4 regions of the Desulfotomaculum sp. genome follow, and region 1 is predicted to be linked to each of the others. Evidence: riboswitches for the same ligand, from Rfam matches in the RefSeq annotation. Region 1 holds a riboswitch; each other region holds the start of a gene.
What was found. A riboswitch is a leader RNA that binds a small molecule or an ion and turns the genes downstream of it on or off. The one in region 1 is predicted to bind cyclic di-AMP.
Positions count from the first base shown of each region.

Region 2: linked by a shared signal. The riboswitch ahead of eam (glutamate 2,3-aminomutase) and the one ahead of AC1U9Z_RS10665 (CAP domain-containing protein) in region 1 are both predicted to bind cyclic di-AMP.
Region 3: linked by a shared signal. The riboswitch ahead of AC1U9Z_RS04350 (C40 family peptidase) and the one ahead of AC1U9Z_RS10665 (CAP domain-containing protein) in region 1 are both predicted to bind cyclic di-AMP.
Region 4: linked by a shared signal. The riboswitch ahead of AC1U9Z_RS04275 (LysM peptidoglycan-binding domain-containing protein) and the one ahead of AC1U9Z_RS10665 (CAP domain-containing protein) in region 1 are both predicted to bind cyclic di-AMP.

Region 1 covers NZ_CEVWQM010000016.1:12,260-20,038, forward strand. The annotation lists gene AC1U9Z_RS10650 (hypothetical protein) at 1-219, opposite strand, end outside; gene AC1U9Z_RS10655 (DUF3794 domain-containing protein) at 394-1,527, opposite strand; gene AC1U9Z_RS10660 (DUF3794 and LysM peptidoglycan-binding domain-containing protein) at 1,563-3,272, opposite strand; gene AC1U9Z_RS10665 (CAP domain-containing protein) at 3,467-4,471, opposite strand; cyclic di-AMP (ydaO/yuaA leader) riboswitch at 4,477-4,602, opposite strand; gene AC1U9Z_RS10670 (chymotrypsin family serine protease) at 4,795-5,802, opposite strand; gene yabG (sporulation peptidase YabG) at 5,870-6,781, opposite strand; gene AC1U9Z_RS10680 (ribonuclease H-like YkuK family protein) at 6,983-7,453, opposite strand; gene rsmA (16S rRNA (adenine(1518)-N(6)/adenine(1519)-N(6))-dimethyltransferase RsmA) at 7,476-7,779, opposite strand, start outside.
Region 2 covers NZ_CEVWQM010000003.1:132,330-140,108, reverse strand. The annotation lists gene hydE ([FeFe] hydrogenase H-cluster radical SAM maturase HydE) at 1-98, shown strand, start outside; gene hydG ([FeFe] hydrogenase H-cluster radical SAM maturase HydG) at 108-1,562, shown strand; gene AC1U9Z_RS02755 (GntR family transcriptional regulator) at 1,761-2,372, shown strand; cyclic di-AMP (ydaO/yuaA leader) riboswitch at 2,480-2,616, shown strand; gene eam (glutamate 2,3-aminomutase) at 2,622-3,890, shown strand; gene AC1U9Z_RS02745 (hypothetical protein) at 3,996-4,196, shown strand; gene AC1U9Z_RS02740 (hypothetical protein) at 4,272-5,357, shown strand; gene AC1U9Z_RS02735 (hypothetical protein) at 5,727-5,942, shown strand; gene AC1U9Z_RS02730 (hypothetical protein) at 6,053-6,385, shown strand; tRNA gene AC1U9Z_RS02725 (tRNA-Leu) at 6,597-6,683, opposite strand; gene AC1U9Z_RS02720 (MerR family transcriptional regulator) at 7,064-7,237, shown strand; gene AC1U9Z_RS02715 (VanW family protein) at 7,261-7,779, opposite strand, start outside.
Region 3 covers NZ_CEVWQM010000005.1:82,521-90,299, reverse strand. The annotation lists gene AC1U9Z_RS04365 (metal-dependent transcriptional regulator) at 1-35, opposite strand, end outside; gene AC1U9Z_RS04360 (GerMN domain-containing protein) at 372-887, opposite strand; gene AC1U9Z_RS04355 (S-layer homology domain-containing protein) at 1,205-2,596, shown strand; gene AC1U9Z_RS04350 (C40 family peptidase) at 2,854-3,504, opposite strand; cyclic di-AMP (ydaO/yuaA leader) riboswitch at 3,510-3,637, opposite strand; gene AC1U9Z_RS04345 (zinc dependent phospholipase C family protein) at 3,822-4,529, shown strand; gene AC1U9Z_RS04340 (sodium-dependent transporter) at 4,546-5,928, opposite strand; gene AC1U9Z_RS04335 (hypothetical protein) at 6,153-6,968, shown strand; gene AC1U9Z_RS04330 (M48 family metallopeptidase) at 6,963-7,676, opposite strand.
Region 4 covers NZ_CEVWQM010000005.1:67,759-75,537, reverse strand. The annotation lists tRNA gene AC1U9Z_RS04285 (tRNA-Arg) at 79-153, opposite strand; gene AC1U9Z_RS04280 (L-lactate dehydrogenase) at 372-1,319, opposite strand; cyclic di-AMP (ydaO/yuaA leader) riboswitch at 1,540-1,690, shown strand; gene AC1U9Z_RS04275 (LysM peptidoglycan-binding domain-containing protein) at 1,697-2,500, shown strand; gene AC1U9Z_RS04270 (endonuclease/exonuclease/phosphatase family protein) at 2,541-3,266, opposite strand; gene AC1U9Z_RS04265 (hypothetical protein) at 3,282-3,791, opposite strand; gene AC1U9Z_RS04260 (hypothetical protein) at 3,946-4,083, opposite strand; gene AC1U9Z_RS04255 (DUF2508 family protein) at 4,263-4,571, shown strand; gene glnA (type I glutamate--ammonia ligase) at 4,599-5,933, opposite strand; gene AC1U9Z_RS04245 (FMN-binding glutamate synthase family protein) at 6,204-7,779, opposite strand, start outside.

The DNA.
Region 1 (7,779 bases):
CTTCACCCTTTGTCCTTCGGGCAAAATCTTATTCATGCAGTTAACAATACCCAGTAGGTTCATCAAGGCCAACATAATCATGGTACTGTTCTCATTTGCCCCTTGCTGGGCTTGAAAATTAAGCAGTTTAAACATCGAATCTTCTAACCCATGGCAAAGTGTTTCTGTGGCCGTCTTAAATGCAGTACTATTTGCCACATCACCCATTTCATTATTCAACTTTCCCCCCCCTTTGTAAAAAATCAATGGCATTCCTATCCATGCCGAGCCAAACAAAAACTACCATTATAATATATGAGCCAAAAATAAAGAAGTGACTTCCTAAGCGACAATCACACCCTGGTATAAACAGGTAAGCCGCCCAAGGGTTGGGCGGCTTCTGCAATGTAGTATCTAAGCACCACGAATGGTTAAAGTAGCATCGTCGATTCTGACAAAGGATCCGGTGTCTCCTGGTTCCCTGGTAAATACGATGGATACGTTACCGGACACAGCACCTTCCGGCGCAGCATTGGAGGTAACACATTTCCTGGTCCAGGTTCCATTAATTTCAGTCTCCTGGAAGGTAGTAACCTGGGAAGAATTGATTTCTTGACCTGCTTCATTGTAGAAGGCAATTTTAGCATCGACCCTATAGTTTTCGATGATGCCATTGGGTACAACATCTTGGATGTAGAAGCAGAATTCATACCGTAAGCCGGGACGAATCACTTCATTGGGAATACTCTGTACTAAGGAAGCTGTTTCAGCCGTTGGATTGATACAGTCAGATGTGGCAGGACCTCCTAAACCAACAGAGAATGAACCGTTACCATTTCTGCCTGGTTCACCTGGTGCTACGTTGGAAGTTTGCCATACATCTAGGATACAACCAGAGAAAGCTTCAAAGCCGGTGTTTGCCAGTACTTGCTGACCTACTAAATCCTGATCAGGCAGACAGGTTTGGATGAAGATTTGTTGATCTTCGGTAATTTTCAGAATAAAGCTAACCGTGGCTGTTTGATTAACCCTGGTCGGACGTGGCATATTAAAGGCAACGTCAACATTTACATCCTTAAAATCAATGTCAATATTGCTGGGATTCATAATCGGCAGCGGTGGGTTAAGTTTTACCGTCTTGGTAAAGGGTACATCCTCACCAACATGACGAACATCGTCCTCCCGATTGACATAGTAAACTTGCTTGTGAATCGTACCGTGAACCGTGATACTCCTTAATTCCCTCGGGCCGCACTCCTTTTCAAAGGCATGCACCGTGGCCTTGGGGCTGTGGCAGAAATTATTCATATAGCCAGGAAATTTGCTGGGGGGAATTACGTTTTGACGGAAGTTCTCCATGTCACGGGGCTGAATGATCCCACCGTAAACTGGATCTGCCTCTAAATCCCTTACCACCACATCAATATGGTCAATCTTTTTAGCCAATTCATCAAGGCAAAGAGTATTATCTACTGTTATAGAATCTGTGACATCCGCTATAACAATTGGCAGTTTAACTAAGACGCAACCGGTAAAACCGTTAGGCATTTTACTACCTCCTTATATTTAATAAAATTTTATATTTAACCCTTGGCTTCGCAAGGAATCCTAATAACCTCGCCCACAGTAAGGACATTGGGATTTGTCAGTTGTGGGTTCGCTGCTTGAATGGCCTGCACAGTAGTTCCATAACGCTGGGCCAATTTAGCTAAGGTATCTCCTCTGGCAATTGTATAGTTAAAGACTGTGCCGGGAACACAGGGTGTGGTTGGCGGTTCGGTTGTGGGTGCCACAGTCGGCCTGGGAGTAAAACCTATCACCACATCTTGTTCCACTGTTTCTGTAATTTTGACACACACTTTTAGTACTGCTTCAACAAGGATTTCACAGTCTTCATCCAGTTTTGCATTGGCCCATTCAACTTCGACATTTACGTCTGCTCTGTTACCAGGACGTGCCCCAGGTACATCAATAAAGGTCTTAAAGGTGACTTTTCGATGCAGCATATGCAAGGATTTATCCGCTTTCATTGCTGTATAAAGAACTTCAAACTCTACGGTGCCCTTAATTAATACCTTATCATGAATAATATCGATGTCCTTAATGGTGACATCCCCGACGGAAATTTCCCTTACTTTGTCAATATCAGGCTTACCATAGGGAGGTTCCTTGGAGTCCCGAACGATAACCTGCTTGCATTCCTCCGCAACCAAGCTTTCCATATCCAGTCTGGCGGTTTCTACATCTGCACCTTCAATCGCAGTAATTACATCTACTTCTCTGTCTTCCACCACACGTGCTCTTACTTTTATTACAATCATGGGAGAGAACTTACAGCCGTTTATATCGGCAAGGTCCATCTTACAAGATTCCACCATGGCATCCATGTAGACTTCCATACCCTGTTCAGCACCTTCAACCTCAATAAAGTTACTGAATTTAAAGGTCCTTTCAAAGGAGTGAACATGGTCCTTATAATACTTTTTATCTTGTTCAAAACCATGCCCGTGCTTATGTCCATGTTCATGTTTGCCGTGATCATGTTTGCCGTGATCTTTCTTTCTATCTGCTCGATATAGACATTCCATATCCACTTCGCCATCAAAGAGGATCTTGTTCCGAATAATTCTGGTATTGGTTATCTCCACATCACACATGCAGCGGATAACATCACTAATAATGAGATCCCTTTCATCGGGCAGTTCAAACTCATCATCAATTAGGATCTGCTTGGTATTGCTTCCCACCACTTGCTGCAGGTTCATTCTTTCTGTTTCACAGTTATAACCCTGGGGACATTCTGTTAAGGCGTTGACCTCCCGATCTTCAGTTACCCTAACGGTTATTTGAAGTACAGCAGCAACATCGTAGTCGCAATCCCGGGCCAGTTTTATGTTAATATCCTCGACCTCAAAGTCGATTTCAACATCCATGCCTGGCCGGGCACCCTCTACTTCAACAAAATCTGTAAAATCAAATTCTTCGGTAAAGCTATGCACAGACTGATCTTTTTTGAAAGCCGAATACATCACTTGCACCCGCAAGGTTCCCTCTACAATCACCTTATTAGGGATTACTTCAACTTTCCTTAACTTAACGATTGTGTCAATGGAAAGAATCTCTTCCATATCGGGTGTACCTGAGGGTAGCGTAAAGCTGTCTCGAATTATGGTTTGTTCTGTGTTTTCGCCAACAAGCTGTTTTACCCTAATTTGTTCTGTCCCGACGATCTGATTAGCCGGTTGGTTATTTATCTGCCGGAATTTTGGCTTGGGACTTTTCCTCATAACCATCAATCTTAGCCTCCTTTCAAGATATCTCCTTAATATATATATTGGATTGGCTGTAGAAATGTGCTGAAATTGTGGTCAATCCTTAAGAAAAAGCAAAAAAACGGGGGGAAATTTTTCCCCCCGTTTACATTTTATGGAATTGTCTGTTGTACAAGTTATTTAAGTTGTCCAATTAATTGGCTATTTTATGACCCTTAGCGCCGAGCAAATTGCTGAACCCAGATGTAGCCAGAGCCAGTATAACTTTGATATACGCCTACACCAATTTCATTGTAATTGGCATTTAAGATGTTCGCCCGGTGACCGGGGCTGTTCATCCAATCCTTCACGACCTGCTCAGGAGTTTTTTGACCCATGGCAATATTTTCCCCTGCTGCTTTGTAGCTGATACCAAATTTACGCATCATATCAAAGGGGGAGCCATAATTGGGAGATGTGTGAGAGAAATATCTGCTCTGATACATATCCTGCGCCTTTACCTGTGCAACTTTGGTTAAATCCTCTTTGGCAACCACAGGCTTTAGACCATTTTTTGCTCTTTCAGCATTAACCAAATCCACTACCTTCGTTTGAGCTTCATTCATAAAGGTAGTAGGCTCCTGGGGCACAGGTGTTGGCTCTGGTTGGGGAGCCGGCTTTGGTTCAGGTTGTGGTGCCGGTTGCGGCTCTGGTTTTGGCTCTGGTTTTGGCTCCGGTTTTGGTGCCGGTGCTGGCTGTTCCGGTTGCTGAATAGGCTCTGTAATGGGTTTATATGCTAATAGTTGAATACAAAGCTTACCAGAGCTGGTATCCGCAAAGGCCAAACCAATTCGATTGTATTTACTATTTAGGATCGAACTGCTGCCATAGTATTGAAGTTGCTTTTGGACCATCGATGCCACATCATTGCCGCGTACAGTGGTTTGTCCAAGGGTGCTATAACCACCGTTTTTGGCAATCGTTAACAGCATTGCGGAACTGGGAATTTGACCGGTTCTTTGATAATATGCCAAATTCTTGGCAGCTTGCCCGGACAGCTCTTGATCCGCCATCAGCGTTGCCAGACCACCTTTGGCGCGGGCTTCATTAACCAGTCTAACCATCTCTTGGCTATCATCGGTAGCCGCCATAGCTGACTGCGCCGTCATAACGGACATCATCATGGTTAATAGGAACAAGGTAGCCAGGAACATAGGAACTTTCTTCAAACGATACTGCATTTCTTTTCTCCTTTCCTTTTTGCCTCCGGAGTTAGCTGACGGGTTCGGGCAAGGAAATCCCTACCTTTAAAAGGATTCACCCCATAAACGGTTCCTCCGTACCCACTAAAGGGATTCGGCATCTGTAACTGGCGCTTTGCCTGTCCTAAATATACATAAATTAACCTAAATTGACAAAACCCGTAATAGCTGTTAATAATTTATTTAGTTGGTTAAAACAGGTGCACAAACAATTTTATGTAAAATAACACACTCTCCCGTGCGTATACCATATTTTTACACGGAACAAAAGCCCCGCTCTTATCGTCACGGGGCTTTCTTTCCTAGAACTCTACGTTTAGTTTATCCAAGACCACTTGAATATGATTGAAAACGGTCACCCTATCGGATCCGGCAAACAGTAAGCCAACTGCCCTATTGCCCTCTGTAAGGACTAAGGAACCACTATCTCCACCCTGGGATTTCATATCACAAATTACCTGATTGGAGAAATACGCATTACTATTGTCATCCATTTTTACTTGCATGGTGGTGCCTATGGCAGTAACTACTCCGGAGGTAATGCCCGTTGTTCTACCACTTTTAACGACCCTCATGCCGGGTTTTGCCTCTACAATCCCCTGCACTTTACCAATACCAAGTATCTCATCGGTAATCAGCTCGGGCTTGAGGGGCCGGGCAACAGCACAATCCACATGGTTTACTGCCCCTTCCCTTTTAAAGAATTTCAAATCATAATTGGGTCTAATCGTATGAACCAGCATGTTGGCAATCCTTGCTGCCCCGTTGGCTATGGGGCAGGTAGCAGGGGCCTCTCCCTTTTGGATAGGAATATACCTTAATAGTATTGCAATGCGGTCGTCCTTGGTGCCGCCATCATACTCACCTGGCTGCAATATAAGGTCTCCTGGGGCAGACCGACCGTCTTTCCCATCGGTGGCATTGGCTAAAATATGGTTATTTGAAAGAATAAGTGGCTCTCCCGTGGTACGATCGCGTACCATTGCCCCAAAGGTGCCAGCCGTTACCCGATAGTGTCCCAAACTAAATCCGGGTTGGGCGGGTCTGACATGTTTTTTTCTATCATCAGACAAAAAACGAATTTCACCAACTTCCACAACATCTGTTTCTAAACCATTAATCCTAAAGGGTACCTGTTCCTCCCTGCTTAAGCTTTCAGAACGTTCCTTTTTGGAGACAAAGATGATAATTGCCTTTTGCTCGGTTCTTTGCATGCCCACATGTTTATAGCCGACACCTACGCCTACAACATTTTTAATTCCAAGCAAACGCCATTTGGCTTTCTCCACAGTTTTCAAAAAATTTAACATAAAGGAAATCCCTCCTAAAATGTCCTAGATCATCATATGCTGGACTTTAGGAAGGGGTACTATGGTTTTAATATTCCGTTCTGGGTATGCCTAAGCGATGTTTTCCTCTGGTTTCCACCCCACCAATACCTTCAAAACCGGTAATGGTACTTTTAATAATTTCCCTTAAGGCAATGGGATCTTGAATGGAAGTATAGGCTATTTTTTCAACCACAAACACAGGATCATAGGCATGAATTAATACCCTTTTGGGGGAACTTGCAAAATTGGCACCGGCACTTAATACTACCTCATAGCAAGACTGGCAGGCACCGGCAAATATCACTAAATCATCCCGACTTTTTTCAAAGGTACGGGCAATTTTAACTGCTTCGACAAAGTATTTTGAGTTGTGGTAATTATTTACATTGCTTAAATCCTTGGCACCCTTTTTAATGCCGTCATGCCCGGTAAGTACTAAAATATCTGGGTAATGTTTTTCAAGAAGAGCCAGCACCCTTTTGGGTTGCTCCTCTTCATCAATAGCATACCCGAAGGCTGGTATAGAAAGGTTACGATAGGTGGTCATACATAAGTCTAAATAATCCTTATCTCCGTCCAGGTGGAGTACTGTACCGGGCACATCAAAACCCTCAATGTCACTGTCGTCTCCTTTTTCTGGTTGAGCAGTGCGGGTCATACATATTCCATCGGCACATCTTTTAAGTCGATCTTTTCGTTCATCCATGCGCCTTTTCATAACCCGTCCCATAACTTCTTCGTTTTTCCTTAAGGTCTGGGTCCAATATTTGGAAATGTCTTTTACATCTACTTTAATTAAGTCATCTACTAACGAACTAGCAAACAGTCGTATATCCAATCCCTTAAGGACTGCGTAATCTTTACCATCTTGCCCCTGGTAAACGCTGTTAACCTTAAAGAAAATATCATTGCCATAGGATTTACGGGCAACAATATCACCTTCTTTAATCTTTGGCACGGCCTTACCCCCTTTCTACATCATCTTATGTTGGGGGTAATAGGGTTGTTACACATCTACCAGCCGCTAACTGTGGGGTCTTTGTTAATGCATGTCACGGATTTACGACCCTTCGATGGGCCTGCACAAAAACCCATTTCCCAGGGCCAATACCAGTCCCTGGGAAATGGCCTAATAGTCCAAAAGACTGACGGCGGATGGCTATTTCGTATACCTATCCGCCACGCAGGAAGCGGCAAAGGAATCTGGTTTGATCTTGGCCGCAAAGCCGCTACCCGTTACCATTCCCACCACTTCCCGAATCAAATCCTTTGTTTCGCCCTGGGTTCCCACATCAATATGTATTTCGACAGCTAAATGTTCAAGCCCATCTTCAAGTAGGAAGTTTGTTATCTTTGCTCCCAATTCAAGGCTCCGGGTTGTTTCATAATAAATTTTTTGACGTAGGCTTTTTATTTTACTTTGTATGCTTTTATGGTAGTAATATCTGGCGCCCTTCCCTTTACGATGAACAATAACCGCAGTTACAAAACAAGTTTCATGACGAGTCTGCGAATCCGTTCCTACCACAATTTTATAAGAGGAGCAGGGAAGGTTCTTAATATAACTTAAGATATCCCCCATCATCTCACGGAAGCTCAATTTACCTTTGGAAGGGCTAGTAAAGTCCATATATTCCTCCACTGGCTACTACTTAATCGATGGCGCAAAAGGTATTTGCTAATAACGCAAAATCTTGAATCGTCAGTGTCTCTCCCCTTCTGGAGGGTTCTATTTCTATTTCACTTAGTATTTTGAGCCACGTTTCCTTATCTGCCAACCCTGATCCAGTCAGTGAATTTAGCAATGTTTTTCTTCTTTGGCCAAAGGCTGCACGAACAATCTTAAAAAACATTTCCTCACTTTGCAGACTCACGGGCGGGACTTTTCTTCTGGTTAACCGGATAACCGCAGATTCGACTTCCGGTGCTGGGTAAAATACGGTCTTAGGAACTTTA
Region 2 (7,779 bases), on a different contig from region 1:
CCCACCGCAAGATTACCGCCTTGTTAACAGAGGTGGGACGAAGCATTAGTACAGGACGGGGCGATAGCCCAAAGGAAAAATTTAAGAATGAGAGGTAGGGGAAAGGCATGTCCATTAACAAAGCGAATATTTACCAGCATCAATGGGAAGCTGCGGACTTTATCAACGAGGGAACCATAAACAGCCTATTGGAAGAGGGGAAAAAAGCTGCATCGGCCAGAGTGCGGGAAATTATCGAGAAGGCCAGGGAAGCAAAGGGTTTGACACCGGCAGAAGTAGCAATTCTCCTGCAAAATGACGATCAGGAATTACTGGATTTAATGTTTAAGGTTGCCGGTGAAATAAAATTGAAAATCTATGGTAAAAGACTGGTCATGTTTGCTCCCTTGTATATCAGTGATCACTGTGTCAACAACTGTGTTTATTGTGGTTATCGTAGAGATCATCAATTCAACCGGCGTAAATTAAGCCAAGCGGAAGTGGCAGAGGAAGTAAAGATTTTAGAATCCCTGGGCCATAAGAGATTGGCCCTGGAAGCAGGAGAGCATCCTGGTGAATGCTCCATTGAGTATGTTTTGGAATGCCTAAAAACCATTTACAGTTTGAAATTTGAAAACGGCAGTATCCGCCGCTGCAACGTAAACATAGCTGCTACCACCATCGAAGAATATCAGCTGCTAAGGGAAGCAGGTATCGGAACCTATATCCTTTTCCAAGAAACATACCATCGGGAAACCTATAAAAATATGCACCCCAGTGGTCCCAAGGCTGATTACGATTGGCATACCACGGCCCATGATCGAGCGATGTTAGGGGGCATTGATGATGTAGGCTTTGGTGCTTTGTTTGGCCTATACGACTATAAATTTGAGGTCATGGGCTTGATGCTGCATGCTCAACACCTTGAGGAACGTTTTGGCGTAGGGCCTCACACCATATCCGTACCCCGTTTGCGTCCTGCTCAGGGCATCGACTACGAAAGCTTCCCGTATTTGGTTAAGGACGAGGAGTTTGCGAAGATAGTTGCTATTGTTCGTCTGGCTGTTCCCTATACCGGACTTATTTTATCCACCCGCGAGCGACCGGAGCAGAGGGATATGCTGCTGAACTACGGTGTATCTCAAATATCCGCCGGCTCCTGTACCGGGGTAGGTGGTTATAAAAAGGAACAAGAAAAGCAAAATTGCACCAGTGGCAGCTGTGGCGAAGAAGAATCACCGCAATTTTATGTTGATGACCACCGCCATCCCGATGATGTATTGCGCAATGTTTGTCAATCTGGCTGGCTTCCCAGTTATTGCACAGCCTGTTACCGCAAGGGCCGTACGGGTGATCGCTTTATGGCTTTGGCAAAAAGCGGGGAGATTCAAAACGTCTGCCAACCCAATGCAATTCTTACCTTTAAAGAATATTTAATTGACTATGCATCCCCGGAGACAAGGGCAGTTGGTGAGGAGACTATCCGCCAACATTTAGCAGAAATTAAAAATGATCAGATTAGAAATTTGACGGAAGCGAGAGTAAAACAAATTGAGGACGGGGAACGGGATCTTTATTTCTAAGATTTAATTAACAAAATATAATTCCACAGGGACTGTGTTTTACGGTGCAGTTCCTGTTTTTTTTATTAAGCCGGGACTTTCCCTATTTCCCTGCCTGACCAGGGGCAAGTGTGCCAAGTTTTTCTAAAAAGCCTTTTGCTTTTTTGGATACGGGGTTATAATATGTAGCTAGTATAATATATTATGGAGGAGCTTATTGTGGTAAATCATGACCTACATCTGGCAAGGTATGTTACCATTGCTGCAGATATAGCCGAACGAATTGTCCGGGGAGAATATCAGGAAGGGCAAAAAATATTTGGCCGATCCACTTTGGCAGGAAAATATAGTGTTTCACCGGAAACCATCAGACGAGCACTAACCCTCTTACAAGAGGTGGGCATCGTTGATGTGGTTCCTGGTATTGGTGTGGTGGTTAAGTCTGTTTCAGCGGCTCAAAAATACTTGGATGATTTTGATCAGCGGATGGTTTTGACTGGTATCCATGAAAAATTACATGAACTATTAAAGGAAAGAGACCGTGTAAATGGTGAAATTTCAAGACTTTTAGAAGACTTATTACAACACACCTACCATTTGGAAAGCCGTTTAAATAAAATTGAAGATTGGAAGGTCTTACCCGATTCCATTCTGGTCGGAAAAACATTGGCCCAAAGCAGGCTCAATGAAAGTAAAGTATTGGCGATTGTTCGCAAAGGGCAAGGGGATATTGTTGACCCTGCTCCAGATAGTCGTATTTTGGCCGGGGATATTATAACCGTGTATGGACACCTAAATGCTTCTGACAATGAAGGTTTAATAAGGGTTTAAAAGGAAATTTGAAAGGTAATTCCCTTCGGAATGCCTTTCTTTTTTATTTACATACAGGCAACTTACATGGTAAAATGAGTTGTGACAACTTACAAAAACTAGATAAATGTTTGTAGGAGCTGAATCCTGTTCATACAGGAGCGGAGGACCCGATTTTTGGGGTGAATCTGATTATATTCAGTAGGGTTTTAACCTTTCGACCCGAACCCTTCAGCTAACTTCGTAAGCTATAAAGAAAGGGGTTTTTTTATGTCTGTACATTTAATTTCAGAAGATTTTCGGTCGGAACAAACTAAAAGAAAAATAGCCCTTAAAAGGGCCAAGGAGTTAAAATCAAACATTAGTGGTTACCTGGAGAACAAGGTTAACATACGTAATGGTTTTGAAATTCAGGAGCAGCATAACCTTGCTAAAAAGAATATTCTGAATTTTTTTCAGGCGGATGAGAAACAATGGCAGGATTGGCGTTGGCAAATGGCCAAGCGTATTAAAGATGTTAAGGTTCTAAGTCAACTGGTGGATCTTACAACGGACGAAAAAGAAGCAATCGAAAAGGTTGGGCGTCAATACCGTTGGGCTGTTTCTCCCTATTATATGGCCCTGGCAATGGCCAGTGGGCATGGCGGCCCTGTATGGCTGCAGGCTGTCCCCTGTGTAGAAGAAATTTTGGATCGCTATGGTGTTGAAGACCCTATGGGAGAAGAATATACTTCACCTGTGCCGGGGGTGACCAGAAGATACCCGGATCGTCTTATTATTAATGTTACGAACCAATGTGCGATGTATTGTCGACATTGCCAAAGGCGTAGAAATATTGGCGAAATTGATGTTCACAAATCAAAACAGGTGCTGCAAGGAGCACTGCAGTATATCAGAGAGAACACTGAAATAAGGGATGTCTTAATAACAGGCGGCGATGCCTTGTTATTATCAGATAAACAAATCGATTGGCTGCTCACGGAATTAGATAATATTTCCCATGTGGAAATAAAACGAATCGGTACCAGAACACCTGTCACAATGCCCCAAAGAATTACACCGGAACTTTGCAGTATTTTAGAAAGCCACCCACCGCTTTATATCAATACACAGTTTAATAGTCCCTTGGAAGTTACACCTGAGGCAAAAAAGGCCTGCGATATGTTGGTTAAGGCAGGCGTAGTCCTTGGTAATCAGGCTGTTTTATTAAAAGACATTAATAATCAACCAGATGTCATGAAGAGATTAAACCAGAGTCTATTGACCATCCGTGTTCGGCCCTACTATATTTTTCATGCTAAAGCAGTAAAGGGAACCAGGCATTTTATCACTGGTGTTGATGATGGTATTGCTATTATGGAACAACTGAGAGGCTATACATCTGGACTTGCTGTCCCCACTTATATTATTAATGCACCCAATGGCTATGGGAAAACACCCATATTGCCACAGTATATTCTAGAGAATAAGGATGAGCAGGTAGTCATGCGAACCTGGGAAAAGAGGGTTATTTCCTATAATGTTACTGGTAAACACTAAGTTTTTAGACCTGTCATAATAGTATGACAGGTTTATTTTTTACCCTTGACACGAACATAGGTTTGGTAATAAAATAATAAAAACAAATGTTCGGGGGGAGTCATGATGAAAAGTGCGGAGATGGTGATGGATTTTTCTATAACGCATCAACTGGTATGTGAAGAAACGGAAGCCGATCTATATGAAGGTACCCGTCAGTGGTTAGAGGGGGATGACTCAATTTTTGTCAAGAGATTTGGCCTGGCGGTAATTTGTTTTTCGGGCTTATATTTTATGGGACAAGTATTCAGGATTTTGTTTAATTAATAGCCCGCTACCGGGTTATTTTTTTTTGCCAATGCGCCATACTAGGGTTAGCCGATAGTAGATAGGAGGAATCCGGTGACCAGAGTATATGTGTTGGGGGCCGGTGCAGGAGCAGCATACAAAGGCTCATATCTTGGTGAAACAAGCCCGGTGGCTAAAAATTTCTTTCAAAAGGCCATGCGGGTTATTAATATTCATCAAATCAGAGAGAGGTACTATGAAGATGAAGATATGACCTATAATCATATATTTCAGTTTATTGAGAGATTATGGGGTGTTTCTAGGAATGAGGTAAGTAATTCCAACCTGGATATGGAAGAAGTATTAACTTTATTAAATATTGAAATGGAAGAGGACCAACCAGGACGGGAAAGACTTTTAAAGGCCTATGAGGAGTATCTGCTGCTAATGGCACTGACCTTTGATAAAATTTTATACGGGGATCTTTGTCCCTACCATAGCAAAATAGCGGCCTCCTTAAATCCCGGAGATACGATCATATCTTTTAACTATGAATTACTAATGGATTACGCTTTACTTAGGGCAAACTTACAAAGGAAAATGTGGTGCATCCAAGATGGTTACGGTATTTCTTGCCGATATTTAAGTGGATCAATAATGCCCCTTCACTTTAAGCATCAGAATGACTCGGGGCCGGCTAATTGTGCCAAGGTAAAATTACTTAAACTTCATGGTTCTTTAAATTGGTTGTACTGTCCCCAGTGTGGTCAGCTCTATGCCTATGAACATAGTGATGGGGGAGGACACAGTGTGGTAATAAATGGTATAGCCAATATGATTCAGTGCACCTCCCAACATTGCTGCAACAAACTTAGTAGAGTTATTATTCCACCCACCTTAATGAAAAACTACCAATCGATCCCTTTTATTCCGGAGTTATGGCACCAAGCCCGCAGGGCACTGGGGTTTGCATCGGAAATTGTTGTTATTGGCTATTCTTTTCCCACAACCGATTTTCGATCCAATTGGATGTTTCGCAAGGCTATGGTGGATAACAAAGAACTTAAAAAGGTAACAATTGTGGATAAGGCAGAAGGATATCAATTGGAAACATTGTTAGATAAACATAAGAGTATTTTTAGGGTTAAAGATGTTGATTTTTACCCCGATATTGGTGCCTTTACGCAGACACTGAAGTAAATCAGCTTAAAACTCTTGGGTTCTTGAGCCTTGGGCTTTTAATGCATGTAGATATTATTTAGGGGAATGATAAAGAAAATTCCCACCCGTCGCTTGTGGGAGGCGCGGAAAGGTTAACGGGTAAAGGTGTCAACAAAACCACTGGAAAAACCGACACCCGGGAAAAGGTATGGGGTTGCCTTTTCAGGGCTCCCTGTCAATGGCAGGGGGTCTTATTTAGTGCATCATATTTATTAAATGTGATATAATATTTATTGATAAATCAATTTATTAGGAGTATAATTAAAGTGACAAAAAGTAATTCTTACCCAATTAGATAATTAATTAGGTAAGAACGGTTACCTACATATTTTTAAGGAGGGATACCGTATGACACAATTTATTAAAACCTGTCCTAACTGCGGCCAAAATCTAGTAGAGAAACTTCAAAATGTTGATGTAAAACAAGACCTAAAAGCTTGTTACGCCGAGAGCATCCCGGTACTTGTATGTGAGAACCCTACCTGTACCAACCAGGAAAAGTATTATAGCCCCTTTTCATTCAATCTATTAAAAATGAAATGTCCGGAAATCAATAAATGGTAGAAGGTCTTACCCGGCAAAGCCGGGTTTTTTTATATCTTTTAATGGGAATTGATCCGGACTGATAAAAAATCTATAATTAAAGCAGAATTCATAGCTAAGGGAGTGCTACAATGAAAATTGGCAGTATTGAAAAACCAACCTTTGAAAAATTCCGGGAGAGTTTTTTACAGCTAATGGAGCAATTCACAGAAAAAGAACCAAACCCCTATGATGACTGGTTGGAGATTGCTGATAGTGAAATCAGAGAAAGCATCATTCGCCAGTTTATTCAAAGCAATGAGCAACAATATGGCTTTGAAATAGTCTTACAGGGGAAGCTCGCCAATAGGGAAGGTTCTGTTGAGGGAGTGGTTGGGGAACTATATCATGTGTTTTCTACCATGTTTTTAGTAGAGGTTATTAATTCTAAAATTCGTTCAGGGGAGAAGCGGGTTGATATATAAGCCCGCTTTGCTATTGGCCGTTAGCCGTTAGCTATTGGCCCTTACTAACCTGAAACATGCCCTAAGCCCAAAAGCTGTCAGCCATCTGCCGTCAGCTTTTGGGCTTAGAGGTATTCCTTTTGGGTCGGTTGAGTTGTAGGGGTGACCTGTGGTCACTCCTTCCTTCGTGTTTCAGGTATAAAAAAACCAGGCAATATATGCCTGGTTTAAATGGTGCGGTCGAGAGGACTTGAACCTCCACACCCTGACGGGCATAAGAACCTGAATCTTACGCGTCTGCCAATTCCGCCACGACCGCATGTTTATAGGATTGAATTACATGTCCTACCGACAAAAGTTATTATACATCACTTCAAATGGACATGCAATAGCGAAATAAAGTATTATTTTGTGTTTTTAGCCATTTAGCTATTAGCTGTGTGCTTCTAGTAGAAAAACAGATGATTGTGCTAGTAAAATATTTCAGACATAAAAAATAACCAGGTATTCGTACCTGGTTTAAATGTACGAGTGGCGATACAGCATTTTTTCAAAAAACCCCGTAGAATCAAGAGTTTATAGGCAGTTGAAAGCAGTATTTACATAAATATGCGCTGATAAGGCGAATTTATATTTTCTTCAAAAAATACTTGACGATTACCTTGGGTATTGGCTTAAGATTCTATTGGGGTGATAAATATGTTAATAAATCAAGTTAGCAAAACAACAGGCTTAACTAAAAAAGCAATAGAGTATTATACTTTGCAAGGATTGATTTTTCCGTCCGTTTTAAATAACGGATATAGGGATTATAGCAAAAATGACATTGGTGATTTTGTTATATTCCGGTTCAAGAGGACGGAGCTAAGGTAAATTTATCATACTTTGTATTGTAATTATAATGTGGAGTCTTGCAGCAGCGGTGCGTACATCATAATAGCGTGGTTCTCAGTCACAAATTCATCATCTATCAAGACATTGTTCCAGTCATATTTTTTTCGAAAGATCAGATTATGTCTTGTATAGCCACCCCAATACTCGGATTGAATAATATGTTTTTTTTCGTATACTTTATATTTATATTCAGGTGGTGCGTTTGACCGCCAAGTTCCTTTTAATTCATTTTCTGTAATTTCTATGCAAAGTTGAAAAGATTGGTCTGTATTGTTCTTTATCATCAAGTCACCGTAATTGTAAAAACAGGTTGCCCCGCTCCCAAACGGCTGTGTCCTGTTTGAGTCTGGGAAAACGTCGTAGCCGTGACGGTGACGCTCCGTTATTGTCAGTGGAGTATGAAGCGTCATCCAGTATATCAGGTTGGACAATTGGCATAAACCGCCGCCAATTCCGGCCTTGAAAGTGCCATTTTGCAGGACCATGCCTTTTAGGTATCCTTTGCGCTTTGTCGGTCTGCC
Region 3 (7,779 bases), on a different contig from region 1:
TCTTCCAAGTAATCTTCTAAACTGGGAGACAACATAAAAACACCCCCTCTATTTACAATATAGAAGCAAAAAAGAATTATTCCTTTCCTTTTGTTTCTATGTTATCAATTTCAAAGGTGGGATGGTCATGGAAAACTATTTCTTTGGTGTGGTTATATCCTTAGGGGTATTCTTTTTAAATCATATCTTAAAAGAGCTGAGTCGTCGTAAATTTACACAGGATATTAAACTACACTTCGAGTATGAACAATCCAATACAAATAACTAGCTCTTCAATGCAAAAAAGGAGTGTGGCTCAACTACTTTCAAGTAGTTTAGCCGCACTCCTTTTTGATGGGGCTGCAAATTCAAAAATTTCCAATGGGACGGCCTTATTTCTGGATCACACTTTCATTTCTTGGTAACGGTTGGTCATAAATGGCATGCCCAGTTTCCAGGGGCTTTTGCTCAACCAAAAGCTTCACACTTTTGTATTGGGGTAGCTCCGTTAGTGTATTAACCAGTGAATTTACAGTAATAAGCTCCCCGGTGGACCCCTGTAAATTGACAAAGGCCTGGTTAAAGTTAAGAATCAGGGTATCACCTTCGGCTTTATAGTCGATTAACTCTGTTCCCTGGGGTAAAACTGCTGCATATTTTTCTGGCTTATTAAGCTCATTAACCAGAGCAATCACCATGTCATTGGGCTTATCAATTTCCCGTTCCACTGGTACTAAGGCATCGGCATTTTCATTAGCAAAATACAACGTAATCTTTACCTTTCCCTTTGCCGGGTCTTGGGATTGGGTCCCGGTTTGTTTTTGAGGTTGCTGTTCCTTTGTATTATCAACACAACCAGCAAAGATTAAGGAAAGGATAATCATTAAAAAAAACGCAATTCTTTTCATATGCTTGCCTCCTAACAGATAGATTTGCAAATCAGTCAAAGTTTAACATATAGGCAACAAAATTACCAGAAAAAATAGATCCTACTCTTACAAACTATGACGGCGGGGAGGTATATTTGTCACGCTTAAAGTGCTGTTCGCCATTAGCTGTTAGCCCTCTAAGGGCAATGGCAAAGTTAGAATCAATGACCTGCGAATAATCCAAACTGGGTACCCCTTGATATTAATTTTTTACCACGTAATACAAAACAAAGATAACACCCGTTATTGGAGGCGCCCCAATAGTAGGTGTACTGTTAAAGATCTTTGAAAGGAGAATGATTTTGAAAAAAATTGCTAAAATTACAGCTACTATCCTTACAGTTTGTATGTGTTCAACATTATTAGCAGGGGCTGCCTGGGCTGACAACGATAAAAAAGATAAGAAGGTGGCACCAGGCTTACAAAAGAAAATGGTGCAATATACCTATACTAGCAACTTTAAAGATATTAAAAACCATTGGGCCAAGTATGAAATTGAAAAACTACAGTTAACGGGTATAATGAAAGGTTATGAGGATAAAAGTTTTAAACCCCAACAATCCGTATCAAAAAACGAAGCCATTGCCATTATTATGAGAGTGGTAGACCATCAAGGGACCGACAGCGACAAAGCCGAATTGATTCAAAATATTTTCCCCAGTTGGATGGGTGTGGCTCCACTGCAAGCCTATGATGCAGGAATTCTTGCTGATTGGGAACTAACCAAATGGCTTGGCAATAAGCCAGCCACTCGTATTGAGGTAGCCATGTGGTTAAGTCGTGCCGCCGGAGATGAAAATATCTCTTTAAAGGAGATGCTTTCCTTTGCTAAGGATGCTAACCAACTAAAGAAGGATGAATTAATATATGTTGCCTCCATGTATAATAAAGGTATTATGAAAGGTACGCCGGATGGCTATTTAAATCCCTTTAAGCCCATTTCCAGGGGTGAATTTGCGGTGATGATCAGCCGTTTCATTGACGTCGCTGATTTAGAGGATAACACCGATAAAGAAAAACAAACAGAAGACTACATTCAAAAACTAACCCCTAGCCACAATGCTAAGATTGATGTTGACACCAAGGAATTTACCGTTCGGTTTGAAGAAGCGATGGGCTATACAAAGGGTAATGATTTAGAGGATTTAGTTGATGCAGTGAACATGTATAAGTACAGTGGCGGGAAATGGGTCGCTGCTAATATTGAGTACGCCGTTGTCTTCACCAAAAACAATGACAAACTGCAGATTAAATTGGCTAACAACAAAAAACTGGACAGTAACACCAAGTATTGCATTACGATTAACGATGGTATTCTTGTAGAAACTGATACTAAGGATCATGTCTTCACCGGCCTTAAAAAGGGAGAATGGTGCTTTACCACCGAGGCTGCCGAACTGGCTGTTAATAAGGTAAAAGCAACCAATGCTACCACCATCGTTATTGAATTTAACCAGACCATCCAAAAAGGTGACGACTTCTCTGCCAATGGTTCCGGCATCCATGTAATGGCCGGGAATAAGGAACTTGATATTGATGCTGCCAGCATTAGCGGTAGTAAGTTAACACTTACCCTAGACGATGATGACCGTTTGGAAGATGATGAAGATTATACCGTATGGTTTGCAGAAGATATCGTGGAAGGTTTCGAGATTGAGGAATCGGACGCCATAGAATTTACCTACTAAGCTAAAAGAAGGCACCCTGCTGGGTGTCTTCTACTGTCTATGGGCCATGAGCTAAAGACCCTTCCCAAAGTATTTTACAACCAGGTGCCTGGCTCTTGGCCGCAGCAAAACCCTTCAAACTAAGATAACCTAACAGCGGGCAAGTGCCTGGCACCGTCGAATGACTAAGCCATTTTTCAAGGCAGCTAACTGCTAACGGCTACTATGCTAATGGCTAAATATAAAAGCCCCGGAGCTTACTCCAGGGCTTTAACTTATTACTTTAAAATTCGATTGGCCCCACGATATTTAGGAGACCAGTAGCTATCAGAAAGAGAATCAATACGTATACCACGGGAGGAAGAGGAGTGAATAAATTGACTGTTCCCCATATAAATACCAGAATGGTTAATACCAGCACCACCGGTATTAAAGAATACTAGATCCCCTGGTCGCAACTCGGCTTTTTTAATGGCAACACCTGCATGATATTGACCGGCGGCGGTATGAACCAAATCAAAACCAAAGTTTTTAAAAACATAACGTACATAGCCTGAACAATCAAAACCCGCAGGACTTTCTCCACCGGAACGGTATTTAACACCAACATATTGCTTAGCATAATCTAAAACGGCTACGGCACGGTCTACTACACCCCTGGAAGTTTCGGGATCTTCGGTACGGGGTCTAACGGCCTGGTTGGCTGATTGATCAGGCACATCTAGCACCTGGCCAATTTGCAAACTATCACTTTCGAGGTTATTCAGTTGTTTAACGTTCTCCACCGAGGTTCCGCAACGATTGGCAATGGACCACAATGTATCACCACTTTGTACAGTCACCTGAGCTGCATCGGCAAAACCAACCCACACCACTATGGCCATACACACAGAGCTAGCCAGCACTGCCATCTTTTTAAGCAACGACAATGATGTTTTCCCCACTTTCTACACCTACGGAGTTAGCTGACGGGTTCGGACAGAAAGTTTGCCCGCTACCAATGGTAGTTAACCCCATAAAAATGGTTCCCCCGTTTTCAATGAAATTCGGCGTTCTTCTTATTTTATTAACAAATTCGCCAAAAGGTACCAATTTCCTTCCAAAAAAATAAACTTTTTTGTCAGACTAAGCCAATTTTGGCCTTTGGTCCCTCCTTTCTTTCCGACTTAACCACCTATTTCATATTTTTCCTATTTGGAGGGAATAATGTTTTGGAACGTCTATTTCATTTATTAGGTGACAGTCTATGACATTAACCCACGCCACCTGGAACTGTGCCAAGGTTATGTTATCCTTAACCTTGCCCTTTCAGGTTATTATAAAAACTGACCGACCGCGTAATACCCATGACTTTTGCAATCAACAGGCCCTTGAGATATTAAAAAAAGATGGCCTTCAAGGTGAAGGTCGCATCCTTCAGTCCTATTTGGAAGCACTGAACCGAGGGTCCCACTGGAGTGACCAGGGCTTTAAAAACATTAGTCATTATTATAACCATGCTAAAGCCACTGGCCTCTGGCACGGCCCTGATGCACCAACGGAATGCAGCTATTATTTTGAGCGTTCCATCAAATATTGGCAATCAGGACACCGGGAAAAATCTATTTTTTATTTGGGTGCCGCCTGCCACATTTTACAGGACTTGTGTGTACCCCATCACGCCTGCGGTCTGGTACTAAGCGGTCATAAATTTTTTGAGGATTGGTCCAGAGACAACTATCATGATTTTGTCGTAAGATTAGAAGGTATTTACCATGTTGCACCCCACGCCTGCGGTTGGGTAAAGGAAAATGCCCGGATCTCATCCCATTACCTGCCTGAACTAATCCAGCAAAAAGGCCTTGCCTCGGTTGAAAGGGTAGCTGGCATCCTGCTGCAACGAACCCAAAGAGTCACCGCGGGTTTTCTTAGTTTCTTTTTCCAGCGCATAAAAAACCCCACCCTGGGAAGGTGAAGTTTTTCTAACAATTCTATAATTTAATAAAGCCTAACCCATTTAGAATAATAATGATGATCGCTATGGGTGCCACGAAGCGGATAGCAGCAAAGTAAAAACTTATCCTTGATCTATTATTTAAACTACCGCCATTCGAAACTTCATCAAAAATCTCCCAACGACTAAGCTTCCATCCCGCAAATATGGCAAAAAACAAACCGGTTAAGGGCATCATTAGATTATCTGTTAAATAACTGTAAAAATTAAATAGATTCAGGTTAAATAGCTGAACATCAGCCAACAAACTGTTGGACAGGGTCGCCGTGCTGCCTACGGCAGCCATAACCAGCCCTGTAAATATGGTTGCTTTGGTTCTGGACCAGCCTCTGTCCTCTGTGAGATAAGCCACAGGAGAGTTAAAAAGGGAAATCATCGCGCCCATGGCAGCGATAGCAGCTAAAATAAAGAAGATGGTTAAAAATACTTGCCCGAAGGGCATGGCGTTAAAAACCATCGGTATCGTTATAAAAAGTAAGGACGGACCCATATCTGGGTTAAAACCAAAGGCAAACACCGCTGGGAAGATGGCCAAACCAGCCAATACAGAAACCATCGTATCCGCGATAACAACCTTAACCCCAGTGCCAATCAGATTTTCCTCTCTGCCGATATAGCTGCCATAGGTGGTCATAACACCTATACCAACAGAAAGTTTAAAGAAAGCTAAGCCCATGGCTGCCAGAATGGTGGCGCCGGTAATTTTAGAAAAATCCGGGCTAAACAAAAAAGACACACCTGCTGCGGCACCGGGAAGTGTTAGGGCCCGTATGACACAGATAACTAACAAAAGAAAAAGTATGGGTAGCAAGGTCTTAGCCATTCGCTCGATGCCGTTTTTAACGCCGGCTAAAATAATAGCCCCCGTCACAAAGAGCACAATCCATTGCCAGATTAAGGGGGACCATACACTGGTAACTAAACTGGAAAAAACCTGTTCGGCTATTTTCGGATCACTGGTTACAATTTTTCCGGTCAAGGCTTTAAAAATATAGGCAAAAACCCACCCAGCCACCGAAGTGTAATAAAACATAATAAAGAAAGCACAGATCACTCCGGATAATCCCGTAAAGAACCAAGGTGTCGCCGGGGCTAGTTTTTTAAAAGCTCCCACACAGGCGGTGTTGGCCCTGCGGCCAATAATAAATTCCGAAATCATAACGGGTAAACCAATAAAACAAACACAACCGAGGTAAATAAGAATAAATGCGGCACCACCGTTTTCACCGGTGATATAAGGAAATTTCCAAATGTTCCCCAGGCCCACCGCAGAGCCTAAGGTTGCAGCAATCACACCTAATGTACTGCCAAAGCCTTCCCTGCCAGAAATTTGTGTCATACTTACGTCAGACTTTTGCATATATTCCGTCCTTCCTGAAAAGCAATTTTGTCAACTACCCTTTGACTGCTTGCCAGCGTACTGTAACATTTTAATACATCCCTAAAAGATGTACTAGGTGGATTGTAATTTTCAATTAATTTTACTTTTTCCTCCATACCCATGATTTTCAAGTGTAACGTTTTGCTTTATGCTGCGTCTTAGACAATATAATCACTTATATAAATTAGATTGAGGAGAATGAAATGAAAAAAATAGCCTTGATCCTTTTGATTATCTCCCAAACTCTTTTGGTGGCCGGCTGTTCCTTCCAAAATACGGAGGTTAAGCCAGTCAATCCGTTAGCTAAGGAAGAAGCTTCTTTTATTGTCACAGCCAATACCCATATGCTACAAACACTAGACAAAAATATCTTTGGCAATAAAACCCCGGAAAAAATGATTTTGTATGTTGAAGAGACCCCGGAGGGCATACCCCAATCCTGGTCCTTAGTAGTAGACGGGGTGGAAAAAGTCAAACTTTTTCATGAAGATGGTCTATACTCCTTTGCTAAACTGGCATTAGCAGACATTGACAATGACCAAAGGGATGAAGTCCTTCTTTACCGTCAGTCCAGTGGCAGTGCTGGGGCAATGGGTTTGAATGTGTATAAAGCATCCGAAAATAATTTACAACAAATTTTTAGCAACGAAAACGAAATGAATCCTAGCTCGCCAAGGTTTGAGGTCAAGTACATGGGCGATTATTATGTCAAGTTTGAAGATAAAGAGACTGGTCTTAAAGCAGTGATTGAGCTAGACCAAAAACAATATAGCAATCTGGAAGATATGTTAAATAACATTGCCACTTGGATCGATCCCATCGCGGATTATAGCCTGGTGGACTACAATGATGACGGCATCAAAGAAATTATCACCATCCAAAGGGTCATTGGCATATCCCATGCCGACACCATTGGGTTATTAAAAACCACCTTTAAAATGGACCAAAACCAATACAAAGCAACCACCCTGACCCTTTGTGACTCTAAGGATAAGCCCTTGGCCGAAGTAAAACTATAGGGTTAATTCTGTGCCATGTTCCTTTAACCATTTTCGCTGAACCTTGTAATTGGGACAAATACGCTCCACCAAGGCCCAAAATTTTTTGGAATGATTCATCTCTATTAAGTGAGCTGCTTCATGGGCCACCAGGTAATCAATAACGGATAGTGGTGCCATGACTAATCGGTAATTAAAATTTAAGTTGCCTTGGCTGGAACAACTTCCCCAGCGGGTTTTCTGATCTTTAATAAATACCTGCTTGTAATGAACTCCGAATACCTTGGCTACAACCTCTAATCTCTGCATAATAATTTTTTTGGCCTGGTACCTTAGCCAAGACTCAATAATCTGAGCCACCCTATCTTGATATTCCCGTGGAAGCATAACAATTATCCTATCTTCCACCAGTTCCACCTCTGGGTAGCCCTGTTGAAAAACCAGAACCACAGGGTAGGATTTCCCCAAAAAACGTACAGCCTGTTTTTCTGCCAGGCTGTTTTCTTTTTTCTGTTGTGCCCGTTGGGAAATTAAGGTTAGTTTTTGTAATATCCATTCCCCTTTTTCCCTTAGTAGTGTCTCAACCTGACCGGTGGGGTAATTAACCGGCACCACAACCTCTAACCCTTTTTCTATACTAATTTTTAGGCTGATGTTCTTTGCTCTGCTACTCTCCCGAAGCAGGTAAGGTATTTTCTTCCCACCCAATTGTATCGCTTTTGTTTTCATCACTTAACAACTACCCTTTGAAATAATTTTTAATGCTTAATACATAAATAAGGGAGTATCGCAAACTACTTTTCGTAGCAATCGACACCCCCTTGACAGGGCA
Region 4 (7,779 bases), on a different contig from region 1:
TCACCTTACCCGTAAAACATAGAAAACCCGCAAGACCTTGTATTCTAAGGCTTTGCGAGTTTCTTGATGTGTCAGATATGGTGCGCCTGGCAGGAATCGAACCTGCGCTTCCGGCTCCGGAGGCCGGCGCTCTATCCCCTGAGCTACAGGCGCAAAATAATTGTGCTTTTTTATTATAACAATAATTTGTTTTTTTGCAAGTGGATAAATGTTGATTAGCAACAACTTTTAAATGATATCACAGCCTCTTGAACAGTTCAAGACCCTGAGTTAATTGCCAAGTTTGAAAATACGATTGACCATGAGCCATGAGCTAATGCCCATGGTTCATGGCTCAATAATGTCTCATCTAGCAACCAGTATGCGGAAAATCAAAAACCTGCCTGTTTAATGGCCTCTTTTAGTATATGTGCTGAATTTCTTAGGGCAGTTTCTTCTTCCTCCGTCATACTTATAGGGAGTACCTTGTCTCGTCCAGAGCCATTGACAATTGTAGGCAAACTGAAACAGCAATCTTGTATTCCGTAGAAATCATTGATCATACCGGACACGGTCAAGATAGAATCTTCATCCCTTAAGACGGCTTCACAAATTCTTTTTATAGAAACAGCTATGGCATAATAGGTTGCCTCCTTACGCTGAATAATCTCATAGGCTGCCGTGCGCACCCGATTGGCAATTTCATTTCTACAGATGGGCTCCAAACCTCGTAATTTAGAAAATTGCTCTAGGGGGATCCCTGCCACATCTGCTGTACTCCAGATAGGTACTTCAGAGTCACCATGCTCACCAATTATATAAGCATGAACATTACGAGGGTCCACATTACAATAATCAGCCACTTCTGCTCTAAATCTTGAGGTATCCAAAATTGTTCCTGAACCAAATACTTGGTTTGCAGGTAGGTTCGATATCTTTAAGGCGGCATAGGTTAAAACATCCACTGGATTAGCAACAATTAAATAAATGGCATTCGGACAATATTTTAACAACTGCGGTAAACTATCTTTTAAAATACTAACGTTCTTGTTGACCAAATCTAACCGTGTCTCACCGGGTTTTTGATTGGCTCCGGCTGTAAAGACAATAATATTAGAATCCTTACAATCCTCAAAGGAGCCTGCATATACATTAATGGGTTTAATAAAGGCTGCGGCATCCCCTAGATCCATCGCCTCCCCTTCTGCCTTTGCGTGACTAACATCAACCAAAACAAGGTCACTGGCCAAACCACTGGACATAATCGCAAAGGCTGCAGTCGACCCAACAAACCCCGCTCCTATAATAGCTATCTTGGCTCCCTTTCTTAATTTCACCATTGTTCACCCCTCGATTAATTTTCAAATTAACCATCATCACCCCAGCTCATACAACGGAGGCAAAATATACACCAAAACACGGCTCATAAAGCCGATGGCGGATGACTGACGCCGGATGGTTCATTTAGTATTTCCAGTTATTAAATACCTATGTCTCATGTATTTTCCAAATATTGTGGATAGACGTAAATCTGGAAAACATGTACAATGGTTTGTAACTAAAATAACTAGGCCGAATCTCCGTTTACCGGAGTACGGGGGATCAAAATTTATGGGGTGAATCCGCAATTTTATGGAGGTGTTTAAAATGCGGTAGGGTGCCCTCAACCCGAACCCGTCAACTAACCTCGGAGGCCCCAAGGAGGGTAAAAGTACATATGCGTTTTTTGCACCGCCTTAAACGGGTCATCGTATCCTTGTGTCTTTTTGCTATCCTCATGCCATCAACAGCTTTAGCCGCTCAATATACAGTGGTACCTGGTGACTCACTTTATTTAATTAGTCAAAAAGTTGGTGTTAGTATTACTCAGATCAAGACCGCCAATGGTCTTACCAGTGATGTTCTTGACCCTGGGCATGTTCTTACAATACCAGAGGCTAAACCTACGGAGATAAGCTATACGGTGAAGTCTGGTGATAGTCTCTATGCCATCGCCCAGAAGTTTGGTGTTGGGTTAAATACTATCATGCAGGTCAATGGGCTCACTAGTTCTACCATTCATCCTGGCAAACAACTTATAATTCCAGGGGCAAGTGTGAGGAATACCGCCGCTCCAGTGGCTGCTACCGTAAGCCGCAGTGCCCAAAGACCGGTTATTCCCTATGATGATGAAGATTTCGATTTGCTGGCACGTCTGGTCACTGCTGAAGCAGGAGGAGAACCGATGGAAGCCCAGATTAGTGTAGCAGCGGTTGTTATTAACCGGGTACAAAGTTCCATTTTCCCCAATAATATTCGCGACGTAATCTATGCCCAAAACCAGTTTTCTCCTGTCAGAAACGGTTGGATCAATAAACCTGCCACAGCCAATGCAATTAAAGCTGCCCAGGCAGCATTAGATGGTAATGATCCTACCAACGGGGCACTATATTTCTTTGATAAAGGTTCCACCAACTCATTTCTTCTCTCCCTGCCTGTAGCCGCTAATTATGGCAAAATGGTTTATGCAAAGGCAAAATAAATAACATAAGCACTGGCATGAATGCCAGTGCTTCTTATTTCTATAAAAACTGAATATCCTTATCGATTTCTGCATTCTCCATCAATCGTAAGGTTGCTTCTATGGGCAAATGATCGGAAGCCAGTGTGTGATAGGTAGTTGCAGATAGGGTATTCCATTCAGAAGATACAAAAATATAATCGATTTGCTCTTGTGGCTGTTGCGCAGGGTAAGTTTTATGGGGTTCACCCATATCGGTTGCATCTTTAAGAATCGTGGTAAGTAATCGGTACTCCTCCGATGTAGGACCATTATTAAAATCCCCCACTAGAATACAGGGATAAGAACATCTACCAATAATCCCCAATATATCCCTTACTTGATCCATTCTCTCCTCACGCTTTAACCCTAAGTGGGTACAAAAAAAGCTAATCTTTCTATGTTTTAATAGAATGATTGCCTCGAGTAAACCCCTTTTTTCTCCCTTACTGGGAAGCATATACTGCCTGTACAGAAGCACCGGCCAATGAGATAGAATTGCATTACCGAACTGGGCAACTCCCCAGTTCAGGTTGGGCCCGTAAACCCAATTTTTGTATAGCAGCTGCCCAAGTGTTTTGGCTTGATGAACAAAATGGCTGCGCGGCATATGTTTATCTACTTCTTGTAAGCCAATCAACTTACCTCCAGTATATGCCAGGGACTTAGCAATTTGGTGAATATCAACTGCTCCATTTATTCCCTGGGCATGACGGATATTATAGCTAACTACCCGGATAGGAAACAATTTTCACCACCCCCATTAGCTAAGATAATGTCCATATTCAATAACCTTTCGATTAAAGTTTAGCATATTACTTAAATAAGACATCATTCCCCGCACATTAAGGTCTGGGGGTATATTGGCTGCTTTATTGGCCAAATTTTTCAGCCCTTTATCCAGCCCTTTTAATAAAAAGCCTTCTTGGGCAGCCAGGGGACTTATTAATTGTTTATCATCCCCAATTAAGCCTCGATCCGGAAGCAATATTAGGTTTCGATAAAGCATAAATTGCGCCAACTGCTCCCAGGATTTAGAAGTAAAGCCGATCACTGTCATGTTTTCATCATCCCAAACGATATCCATTGTTATTAGGCATATTTCCAGGGTCTTGTTAATGATCAAATTCCATTCGAGGTGATACTCTACCTCTTCCCCCATTGCTCTGCGCTCGGCATACTGTGCCATTTCTTTTTTAATGGCAGGTACCACTAAAAAAATGCTATCTGCCAAAGTACCTATAATCTCGGGATAAATAATAGCTCCACCCATAGCCCTCCCCCATAATAACGGGTTCTCATTCTCATTTGTCTCGTTGAAATATGCTATGCGTTTAGGTATCCGTATGCTACTTTTTGTCTGATGGCAATAACCCGTGTCATAAAATAAAAAAGTTGGAAAACGTTTTCCAACTTTACACCCTTAGCTATGCACCATTTACTTTTCTAAAGGCCGCATACAATTTGTAGCAGCAACCCATCTTAATTTTCTTTTCACCCTCACCGATACGGGTTAGTTGCATTTTGCCATTGATAATTTTCATTTTGGCTATTACTTTTGCCATACTAACACCTCCTATGTTCTCTTGAGAAAATTATAACAATCACAATTTTTAGAAGCAAGCCTTTCGGTCTAAGTTGCAATTGTAAAACAATTCATTTGATTTTAAATCTATTTTACTTCTTGTACTACTTCTTCCTCCTTACTAATACACATTAACAAAGTGGACAAGGAGGTACTTTTATGAAAGTAGACAAGGAAATCTTTCTTTGCCTAATAAGGGATTTTTCCTGGGGTAAGCTTAAAAAAACGATCTTTCCCCAAAAGTTAGACGAAAACTCCTTAGAAGTGCAAATTGAGCTGGCAAAAAAAGCCTGGCTAATTGCCCAGAATCAAATGGAATGGGCTGATCGGGATATGCTCGAGGCGGCTATTCTCCAGACCACCGCCTGTGAAAGAAAATATATGGCCCTGTTGCAAAAGGCTAGAAATGAACACTACCACATTTGGGATACAAAACAATTAACCCCTGCAACAGGTAGCCATAGCTAGCTGTTGCAGGGGTTGTTTTTACGGGGCTTAGAATTTAGTCAAGTATTCTTCCAATTCCCAAGGACTTACTTGCATTCTATAACGATCCCATTCGATGGTTTTCGCTTCCAGATAACGTTCATAGATATGGGAACCCAGTGCATCTTTAACAACTTCATCTGCTGATAAGGCCTGGACTGCTTCATAAAGACTATTCGGCAAATGGGTAATACCCAATTCCTGCCGCTCAGGCGAAGTCATTTCATAAATATTTCGATCACAGGGTAGCGGCGGTACCATCCCTTTTTTAATACCATCCAAACCAGCCCTCAGGCAGACAGCCAAAGCCAAATAGGGGTTACAGGATGGGTCCGGACTGCGTAATTCAATACGGGTAGACATCCCCCGCTTAGCTGGAATACGGATTAATGGACTGCGGTTTTGAGCAGACCAGGCCACATAAACCGGAGCCTCGTAACCGGAAACCAAACGCTTGTAAGAGTTAATGGTGGGGTTAATAATAGCTGTGATGGCATCGATGTGACTCATCAACCCGGCGATATAACTCATGCTAATTTCACTCATACCATTCGGCATTGCTGGATCATAGAAAGCATTCTCACCATCCTTGAAGATCAGGGATTGGTTCAAGTGCATACCTGAGCCGGCCATGCCAAAAACTGGCTTCGGCATAAAGGTGGCATGAAGTCCGTGACGTTGGGCCACCGTTCGTACAGCCAACTTAAAGGTTACAATTTTATCTGCTACATCCAAAGCATCGGAATATTTAAAATCAATCTCATGCTGGCCAGGCGCAACCTCGTGATGAGATGCTTCAATCTCAAATCCCATTTGTTCCAGGGTAAGAACCATATCACGGCGGGCATCCTCTCCCAAGTCAATGGGTGTCATATCAAAATAACCAGCCCGATCATGCGTTTTGGTTGTGGGACGCCCCTCACTATCGACGTGAAAAAGGAAGAATTCTGCCTCTGGACCTACGTTCATGGAATAGCCCATGGCCTCTGCCTCGGCAATGGCCCGCCGCAAGGCATAGCGTGGATCACCGATAAAGGGTGTACCGTCAGGATTGTAGATATCACAAATTAAACGTGCCACTGCACCATCTCTTGGTTTCCAAGGGAAAACAACAAAGGAACTGGGGTCCGGACGAAGATACATATCTGATTCTTCAATACGGACAAATCCTTCAATGGAAGACCCATCGAACATTAACTCTCCAGCCAGGGCTTTATCCAATTGCTCTACGGTAATGGCTACGTTTTTCAATACACCAAAGATATCCGTAAATTGCAGGCGAATAAATTTTACATTTAAGTCTTTGCATAATTGTCTGACGTCATCGTTCGTCAATTTTGCCACACTAACACACCTTTCTCCATATCCTTACAAGGATAAGTATACTTTATAATAAAAAAAGCCTACAGATAGGTAAGAAATAATTATTACCCATTGTAGGCCTCATTGCCAAATCATATGCACAATGTGCTTTTCAATTATTTAAATTATATATGAAAATCTTAGAAATATCTACCCCTAAATATAGGACATTATGCTTCTGGAAAAACTCTGCTGCCTAAACCAATTAATAGAAAGGCCTAGACAAAAGAGGCTTCAGGTCCTCCTGCATAATTAACCAAGAATACTTTCCACTTCAGCAGCATCGGCATCCATAATGTACTTGATGCCGCTTACCTGAGCTGCCTCCGGAGTTATCGCCACCAAATCATCCCGGGTAATGTATTCTAATGCAAATTTACGTGCACCGCACATAAACTGGCGCAGACCCTGAGATAAGCGTTCGAAGTAGGAGTATACGCCGATAGCACCTACCGGTAGATCCTTGTAGCGATCACCCAACTTCTCTTTCAATACAGCAGCGTTAATGAATATTTGCTCTAGGGTTTCACCGTATTTCTTATATTCATTGGGAACTTTGCCGGTTTTTAGCATTTCACCAATATTCTTACCAACCATAGCAGCGGTCAGTGGAGAACGTGCCATGGCAATAGCCTTAACAAAGGGAGCACTCATGGCCAGGCCTTTAAACATGTGATCTTCCAGCGTTAAGCCGCCCGCAATTGCAATGGGGGGCACGTATTCGCCCTTGGCAGCCAGTTTATCACAGTACTTCGTTAGCAAAGACTGAATGTAAACAGTGGGTAAGCCCCATTCGTTCATCATCCGCCAGGGACTCATACCAGTACCGCCACCGGCACCATCCACCGTCAGCAGATCAATTTTAGCGATGGATGCAAATTTTACAGACCGGGCTAAGTCAGCAGGACGGTAGGCACCGGTTTTTAAGAATACGTACTTTGCACCAGCAGCACGCAGGTCTTCTACTCGCTTAACAAAGTCCTCTTCGCTAACCATACCAATGCGGGAGTGACGCTCAAACTCTTTGAAGGCACCGGCTTGATAAGCTTCCTGTACCTTTGGGTCCTCGGGGTTAGGCAATACAATGTAGCCCCGGCTCTTTAATTGCAGGGCACGTTCCAGACTATTTAGCTTAACTTCCCCGCCAATATCCTTAGCACCTTGGCCCCACTTGATCTCAACTGCTTCTACCCCCAATTTTTCCAAAGCATATTCCTGTACGCCAAGCATGGTATCCTCAACATTGGCCTGAACAGCAATGAAACCAGTACCTTGGGACCACTCTTGGAAATCCTTAATTCTTCTAGCTAAATTGGGAGAGTGAAACACCCGGCCATTTTTAATCTCCACATTGGGATCCATTGCGCAAACATTCTCACCGATGGCAATACCTGCACCGGAAATAGCACAACCAGCAGCCAGATGATCCCAGTTATCCGAAGCAATATTGGTAGAACCCATGGCAGCAACCACGATGGGTGTCGTAAGTTTCAGGTCTTTGTTGACACCTAGATATGTTTCCAAATTAACAGCGGGGAAAATAGCCTTATTTGAATCTGCTTCAATTCCTTTAGCACCCACAGCCGTACCCATAATGTTAAAATGGGAGTAGTCCACCGGATAATCCTTTTGGGACGCAGAAGTTACCTTGCCGAAGGGTTGGGGGTAAAGACTTTCCTTGCCACGTATGGCAGATTTACCAATCTCGCAGAAACCAGGGCAGCCATCTAAACAAGTGCTGCACATACCGCTAAAGGGACAGTAGCTATCCGGGGTACGTAGTTTGGTTAGGGTAGCCGAACTGGCATTTGTGCCTTTACTATAAGTC